DNA from 2 places in the Staphylococcus sp. AC872 genome. Region 2 is predicted to be linked to the other one. Evidence: riboswitches for the same ligand, from Rfam matches in the RefSeq annotation. Region 2 holds a riboswitch; the other holds the start of a gene.
What was found. Region 2 has a riboswitch for S-adenosylmethionine ahead of ACZ267_RS08415 (methionine ABC transporter ATP-binding protein). Riboswitches for the same ligand answer to the same signal wherever they lie in the genome.
Positions count from the first base shown of each region.

Region 1 (3,983 bases), on a different contig from region 2:
TGAAGACTTTTCTGGTTATACAGAAACGTATCCCGGCGTATTTGCATTCATAGGATCTAATAGTGAGTATGATCTACATCATCCTTTATTTGATCCTGATGAACGTATTTTAGAAAAAGTGCCGACATATTTTGTGACACTCACTAAACGTCTTCTGAATCAATAGTCTCCATAAATTGTATAAAGATAGTATGATTAACATCTGGATAACCTTGGGTATATGAGAACATATACAAATTGAGGAGATGAATTTGAAATGTCAGCACAAGATCCTAGAAATAAATTCAAATCAACAGACTATGAACAACAAGAGCAGCCACTTCCAGGCTTGCAAAGCCAATTAAAACCTGAACCAGATTGCGGTGAGACATCATACGTCGGACACGGTCGATTAAAAGGATATAAAATGTTAGTCACTGGTGGCGATTCTGCCATTGGACGCGCAGCAGCTATTGCTTATGCTAAAGAAGGCGCAGATGTTGCTATTAATTATCTTCCAAGTGAAGACAAAGACGCACAAGAAGTTAAACAAGTGATTGAAGAAGCGGGACAAAAAGCAGTGTTACTGCCTGGTGATATACGTGATGAACAATTTAACTATGACATGGTCGAAGAAGCACATCAACAACTTGGTGGGCTGGATAATGTGACATTAGTAGCTGGACATCAACAATACCATGACGATATACAAGGGTTTGATACACAATCATTTAAAGAGACATTTGAAACCAATGTATATCCTATATTTTGGACAGTACAAAAAGCGTTAGAATATTTACAACCAGGTGCATCAATTACAACAACATCATCTGTTCAAGGATATAATCCAAGTCCTATTTTACATGATTATGCCGCTTCGAAAGCTGCAATTATCTCATTAACAAAAAGTTTATCAGAAGAACTTGGCGCAAAAGGTATTCGTGTCAATTGTGTAGCCCCAGGACCATTTTGGTCACCATTACAAATTACTGGTGGACAACCACAACGAAATATTCCTGAATTTGGTAAGGAAACACCACTTGGCCGTGCAGGACAACCTGTTGAATTATCAGGAACATATGTCCTATTAGCATCTGAAGAATCAAGTTATACAACTGGACAAGTCTTCGGTGTGACAGGCGGTATTCAAATTAACTAATGAATATAAGTTGGTCGATAAAGTGTTAATACTTTATCGACTATTTTTTTGTGACAAATTATATGATAACTATATCCAATTTTATTATGAATTTGGAATAAAAATATGTTTAATGTAAAATAAAAATATAAAATTATTAACCTTTTTGAAGAATGAAATTTAATTAAAAAATACCCTATATATTTAAGGGATTGGCATTTTATACGAGGACATGCAAATTAAATCTTATATCTAAAGGAGGTTATGACATGGTGAAAGATAGGTTTATAAGGGTTGCTCCGTTCATAATAGGTATAATCGCTATAGTTATATTTTCGTTATTTACTAAAAATCAATGGTTTTTAATCATTTTAATACTTTTATTTGCTTTAACCAATGCATTAAAAAATCTGTATTTTGTTAATAAAAATATTAAAAATAATATCATATGGATTAATCAAACAATCGACCGGTTATTAGGTATTATTGCGGGGTGTTTGTATTTAGGTTATGCCGGAATAGTGCTAATATCACAATCCCATGTATGGATTGGTTTCTTAATCCTAATGGTAACTATGGCGTTTGTTTTTTATATAGAAACTAAATTACAAATTGATGATGATACACAAAGGAAAAATCATCGAGATTATAAAGTGATCTCTCAACAACGTGAACGACAATTTAAAATACTGATGATTAGTATGACGATCATTTCTATTATTTTAATGATTGTATCACTTTATTTAAAATGGTGGATCGTCTTTGGTATAGCTATTGCAATGTTATTCGTAGTTGCTGTTGCATTAATTATTTATGAAAAATATTTTACGACGAAGTTATAATTTATGATTGACGTCATAGGAATTATCTTGTAACGTAAACGTTAAATATGAATCACTTATCAAGAGAAGTGGAGGGACTGGCCCTATGAAGCTTCGGCAACATTGAATCATGTGCCAATTCCAGTAACCTGTCTAGGTTTGAAGATAAGGGGATAATCGTTGTAGATGGACCTCTTTTCTTTATCATAAGGAAAAGAGGTATTTTTTGTAAGGAAGTAGGTCTAATGATGAAAGAAACTAAAAAGGGTAATGCTTGGGCGTTATTTCCGTTATTATTATTTATGTTGTTATTTTTAGGTGTAGGTATCATCTCGGGTGATTTCACGACGATGCCGTTAAATGTTGCGATAACGATTACAGTAATCGTTGCTTTGTTGATGAATCGCAAAGAAAAATTTGCCACTAAAGTTGAAGTGTTTACTAAAGGTGCAGGTCATTCAAATATTATTTTAATGATGCTTATCTTTATTTTAGCAGGCGCATTTTCTACGACTACAGAGAAAATGGGTGGCGTGACTTCTACTGTAAATTTGGGATTGTCTCTCATCCCTGAAAATTTAATTATAGTAGGTTTATTTATCATTTGTATGTTTGTTTCTATTTCAATGGGAACATCAGTAGGCACAGTAGCAGCTATTGCACCAGTAGGATTTGGCTTTGCGCAAGCAACAGATGTCTCTGCAGCATTATCTATGGCTACAGTAGTTGGTGGCGCTATGTTTGGAGATAATCTTTCTATGATTTCTGATACTACGATAGCGGCTGTACGTACACAACATACGAAGATGAAAGATAAATTTAAAGTAAACTTTAGAATTGTTTTACCAGGTGCGATATTAACTATAGTTGTACTATTTTTCCTAACAAATGGTATTTCCATGGATCATTCTAAAAGTTATGATTTCCAATTAGTTAAAGTCATTCCATATCTATTGGTGTTGATTCTAGCGCTAGTTGGTGTCAATGTGATTATCGTTCTTATTGGTGGAACAGTTTTATCTGGAATCATTGGTCTTATTGATGGCTCATTTGGTTGGAAAGGATTACTAAGTGCTGTATCTAAAGGGATTATAGGTATGGAAGATATTGCGATGATTGCCCTATTAATTGGTGGTTTAGTAGGACTTATTCAACATAATGGCGGTATAGATTGGTTGTTAAATGTAGTTAGAGGGCGCGTGAAATCTAAACGTGGGGCTGAAATAGGTATTGCCAGTTTAGTTAGTGTAGCAGATATTGCAACAGCTAATAATACTATTTCAATCATTATGTCAGGACCATTAGCTAAAAATATAGCAGATGAATATGATGTTGATCCACGTAAATCAGCTAGTATTTTAGATATATTTGGTGGATGTTTCCAAGGCTTATTACCATATAGTCCTCAAGTTATTTCAGCTGCAGGAGTGGCTGGTATCTCACCATTCTTACTTGTACCTTATAGTATTTATCCAATCATGCTTGGAGTATGTGGGCTGATTGCTATTTTAATTGGGTATCCGAAATTAAAAAATAAAGCATAAATATGATTAAAAACTGAGACTTTTTAGTCTCGGTTTTTTAGTTGATAAATAGAATTATAAATATTGAAAATGTTTTAAGTCAGCGTTTTAATGGTAAACTAGACTAAATGTGTAGAAGCGCAATCTTTTTTAATGTATAAATGTTTGGAAGTTTGAACAAATACGTTAAAATAGTATTAAGAGTGAAAGTAGGTGACTGAAAGTGGCAAAGTATAATGTGGAAAATGAATATGTAGAAATTGATATTGAACGTTTATTAAAATATTCACCAGAAACAATTTATGAAGCTTGGACGAAAGAAGATATTCTTAAACAATGGTTTATGACGTCGAAACGTACGAATAAATCATTTGAAGCAGATGTCCAAGAAGGTGGTAAGTATCGTATCGTTGATAGTAGAAATGGCAAACAAAATATTATCGAAGGTACATACGAAGAATTAGTCATGGATGAATTTATTAAAATGACAATAGGTATGCCAGGCTTAAGTAACGATGAGGA
Region 1 is NZ_CEEDKW010000001.1:132,639-136,621, reverse strand. Features, by position in the region: gene ACZ267_RS00790 (amidohydrolase) at 1-166, shown strand, start outside; gene ACZ267_RS00785 (SDR family oxidoreductase) at 257-1,138, shown strand; gene ACZ267_RS00780 (hypothetical protein) at 1,387-1,959, shown strand; SAM riboswitch class I at 2,013-2,110, shown strand; gene ACZ267_RS00775 (Na+/H+ antiporter NhaC family protein) at 2,187-3,482, shown strand; gene ACZ267_RS00770 (SRPBCC family protein) at 3,685-3,983, shown strand, end outside.
Region 1: linked by a shared signal. The riboswitch ahead of ACZ267_RS00775 (Na+/H+ antiporter NhaC family protein) and the one ahead of ACZ267_RS08415 (methionine ABC transporter ATP-binding protein) in region 2 are both predicted to bind S-adenosylmethionine.

Region 2 (3,983 bases):
TGCAAAAAAGCAGCAAAATTTTTAGATGAATACGGTGTGAGTTATGAACCAATTGATATTGTTCAACATACACCAACGAAAAATGAATTTAAAGAAATTGTTGATAAAACTGGTGTAGACACTAAAAAATTATTTAATACACACGGTGCCAAATATCGTGAATTAGATTTAAAAAATAAATTAGATGATTTATCAGACGAAGAACGTTTTGAATTACTTGCTTCAGATGGCATGTTAGTGAAAAGACCTTTAGCTATATTAGGTGATAAAATCACATTAGGTTTTAAAGAAGAAGAGTATAAAAATACTTGGTTATAATTGGATACCATTTCAAAATATAAAAAGTGAACTTTCATTTTAATAAAGTCATAAAAATACCAATTTACATCTTAAATCCGAATATTTAAAGGTTTAAAATTTTTAGATAATAGTTGATTGATAATTGTGGGTATGGCATCATTAAAATGTACTTAAAATTAGGAGGGGATTTATCGTGGCAGTACCAAACGAATTTAAATACTCTAAAGAACATGAATGGGTTAAAGTTGAAGGAAATGTAGCGACAATTGGTATTACTGAATATGCTCAAAACGAGTTAGGTGATATCGTATTCGTTGAATTACCTGAAACTGATGATGAATTAAACGAAGGCGACACTTTCGGTAGTGTTGAATCTGTAAAAACTGTATCTGAATTATATGCACCAATTACTGGTAAAGTAGTTGAAGTTAATGAAGAATTAGAAGATAGTCCTGAATTTGTAAACGAATCACCATACGAAAAAGCATGGATGGTTAAAGTAGAAATTAGTGACGAAAGCCAAATTGACGAATTATTATCAGCAGAACAATATTCAGAAATGATTGGCGAATAATATTTGCAAACTCCTCGATCTCGTATCAAGGAGTTTTTTTTAGTGTTTCTTAAATCTTTAGATTTTAGAAACACTTATGCCATTGCGAAAGCAGAGGCGAACCGAAGGAAGAATTTTATAGGCATGCGTACATATAATCTGATGAACTTAGATTTAAAAAGACATTGATGCTATTTGTAAAAAAGATATTAACAGTGTAATGAAATGGTTAATTCATTTTAAGTTTTTGTAGTATATGTTTTATAAATAGCATCTTCGTGGAATTAAATAGTGATAGCTAATTTTCGATTTTTAAAGGGTGAATACTTATGACTATTGTGAATAAAGTAATCATTGTTGAAGGTAAATCTGATAAAAAACGAGTGCAGCAAGTCATTGCAGAACCAGTAAGTATTATTTGTACGCATGGTACTATGAGTATAGATAAGATAGATGATATGATAGAATCACTTTATGGTAAACAAGTTTTCGTCTTAGCTGATTCAGATGACGAAGGGGATCGAATTAGAAAATGGTTCAAACGGTATTTAAGTGAGTCTGAACATATTTTTGTAGATAAAACATTTTGCGAAGTGGCCAATTGTCCTAAAAATTATTTAGCGCATGTACTTACCAAACATGGATTTAATTGCAAAAAAGAGAAATCCCTTATACCTAATTTAAAAACTGAAAGGTTAGTTTTAGTGAATGAGTAAATCAATCGAAATAGACGATGTGACTGAAAACTTTGGTGAAGATAAACATCTCATTTTCGGATATACGCCTACATGCGGTACATGTAAAGTGTCTGAAAGAATGTTGGATATTGCAAATGAAATTTTGAAACTTCCGGTTAAGAAAATTGATATGAACTTTCATCCAAAGTTTAGTGAAACACATCAAATTATGTCAGTACCAGTATTAATGTTAATGAATAAGGATAAAGAAGTAAAAAGATTGTATGCGTTTAGGTCTGTTCCTTATTTGTTAGAAAATTTAAAATAATTATTGACGAATCTCTACCGTGATGGTAGGATTAAATAAAATTAAATCATGCAAACACTCTTATCGAGAGAGGTGGAGGGATGTGCCCTACGAAGCCCGGCAACCGTCTTATATAGAAATGGTGCCAATTCACATAAAGGTAAACTTTAGAAGATGAGAGAAAGATATTTTAAAATGCTTTCTCAAACAGTCTAAAGTTTTGAGGAAGCATTTTTTAATTTGTATTAGTTATAAACAAGGAGGCATTAACGTGATTGAGTTAAAACAAATCGTGAAACGATATCATACGAAAAATAAAGACGTACTCGCTGTAGATCACGTTGATTTAAACATTCAATCCGGTTCCATTTTTGGGGTGATTGGTTTTTCTGGAGCAGGTAAGAGTACCTTAATTAGAATGTTTAATAATTTAGAAGCACCCACTTCTGGAGAAGTTATTATTGATGGAGATAGCATAAGTCAATTATCGAAGTCAGATTTACGTAAGAAGCGCCAAAAAGTAAGTATGATTTTCCAACATTTTAATTTACTATGGTCGAGAACTGTACTTAAAAATATTACATTCCCACTAGAAATTGCAGGATTATCTAGAGGAGAAGCAAAACGTAAGGCAAATGAATTAATAGAACTTGTAGGCTTGAAGGGACGAGAAAATGCTTATCCATCTGAGTTGTCTGGTGGACAGAAACAAAGAGTTGGTATTGCCAGAGCATTAGCCAATGATCCGACAGTATTGCTTTGTGATGAAGCTACAAGTGCACTTGATCCTCAAACTACAGATGAAATTTTAGACTTATTATTAAAAATACGTGAGCAACAAAATTTAACAATCGTGTTAATCACACATGAAATGCAAGTGATTCGCCGAATTTGTGATGAAGTCGCAGTTATGGAAAACGGACGCGTGATAGAACAAGGTCAAGTTAGCCAAGTATTTGAAAATCCACAACACGAAGTAACGAGACGATTTGTAAAAGATGATTTAAATGAGGATTTTGAGGAATCATTAGATGCGTTAGAACCATTAGATAACAATGCTTACATAGTTAGATTGAATTTTAACGGTGAAAATACGACTCAACCAATTGTATCGTACATTACAAAAACGCATCAGATTGACGTTAATATTTTAGAAGCTGACATTAAAAATACAAGAAATGGTACATTAGGATTTTTAGTTATCCATATACCTTTTATAAGTTCTGAAAATTTCGAAGATTTCAAATCTAATCTTAATGAGAAACATGTGAATGTGGAGGTGTTAAGACATGGGTAAGTCAGTTGGAGAAATACTCCAAGAAATGATTACAATGCCGAACGTCCAATGGCCAGAAGTTTGGCAAGCCATTGTTGAAACACTTTATATGACTGTCGTATCAACAATATTTGCTTTTATATTTGGATTGATTTTAGGTGTTTTATTATTTTTATCGGCTAAGAGTCATTCAAAAGTGGCAAGAATATTTTATTCAATCGTTTCATTTATCGTGAACCTATTTAGAGCGATACCGTTCATCATTTTAATCTTGTTATTAATACCATTTACAAGTGTCGTTTTAGGCACAATAAGTGGTCCAACAGGTGCACTACCTGCATTAATCATAGGTGCAGCGCCATTCTAGGCTAGATTAGTAGAAATTGCTTTCAAAGAGATAGATAAAGGGGTAATTGAGGCAGCGTGGTCTATGGGTGCTAATACTTGGACTGTAGTAAGAAAAGTATTACTACCTGAAGCAATGCCGGCGTTAGTATCAGGTTTAACAGTAACAGCAATTGCATTAGTGGGATCTACAGCAATTGCCGGAGTTATCGGTGCTGGTGGTTTAGGTAACTTAGCTTACTTAACAGGTTTCACTCGAAATCAAAAAGACGTTATTTTAGTTTCAACAGTTTTCATCTTAATCATTGTATTCATCATCCAATTTATTGGTGACTGGGTTACAAACAAAATTGATAAACGCTAAAGAAAAGGGGACAAATCAATGAAGAAAATTTTAGGTATTTTATTATTATTATCTTTAACTGTAGCATTAGCAGCATGTGGAGGTAAGGATGACGACAAGACAATTAAAGTAGGTGCTTCACCTGCACCTCACGCAGAAATTTTAGAAAAAGCAAAACCATT
Region 2 is NZ_CEEDKW010000004.1:234,286-238,268, forward strand. Features, by position in the region: gene ACZ267_RS08395 (arsenate reductase family protein) at 1-318, shown strand, start outside; gene gcvH (glycine cleavage system protein GcvH) at 494-874, shown strand; gene ACZ267_RS08405 (toprim domain-containing protein) at 1,183-1,569, shown strand; gene ACZ267_RS08410 (thioredoxin family protein) at 1,562-1,858, shown strand; SAM riboswitch class I at 1,916-2,018, shown strand; gene ACZ267_RS08415 (methionine ABC transporter ATP-binding protein) at 2,109-3,134, shown strand; partial or broken gene ACZ267_RS08420 (methionine ABC transporter permease) at 3,127-3,822, shown strand; gene ACZ267_RS08425 (MetQ/NlpA family ABC transporter substrate-binding protein) at 3,841-3,983, shown strand, end outside.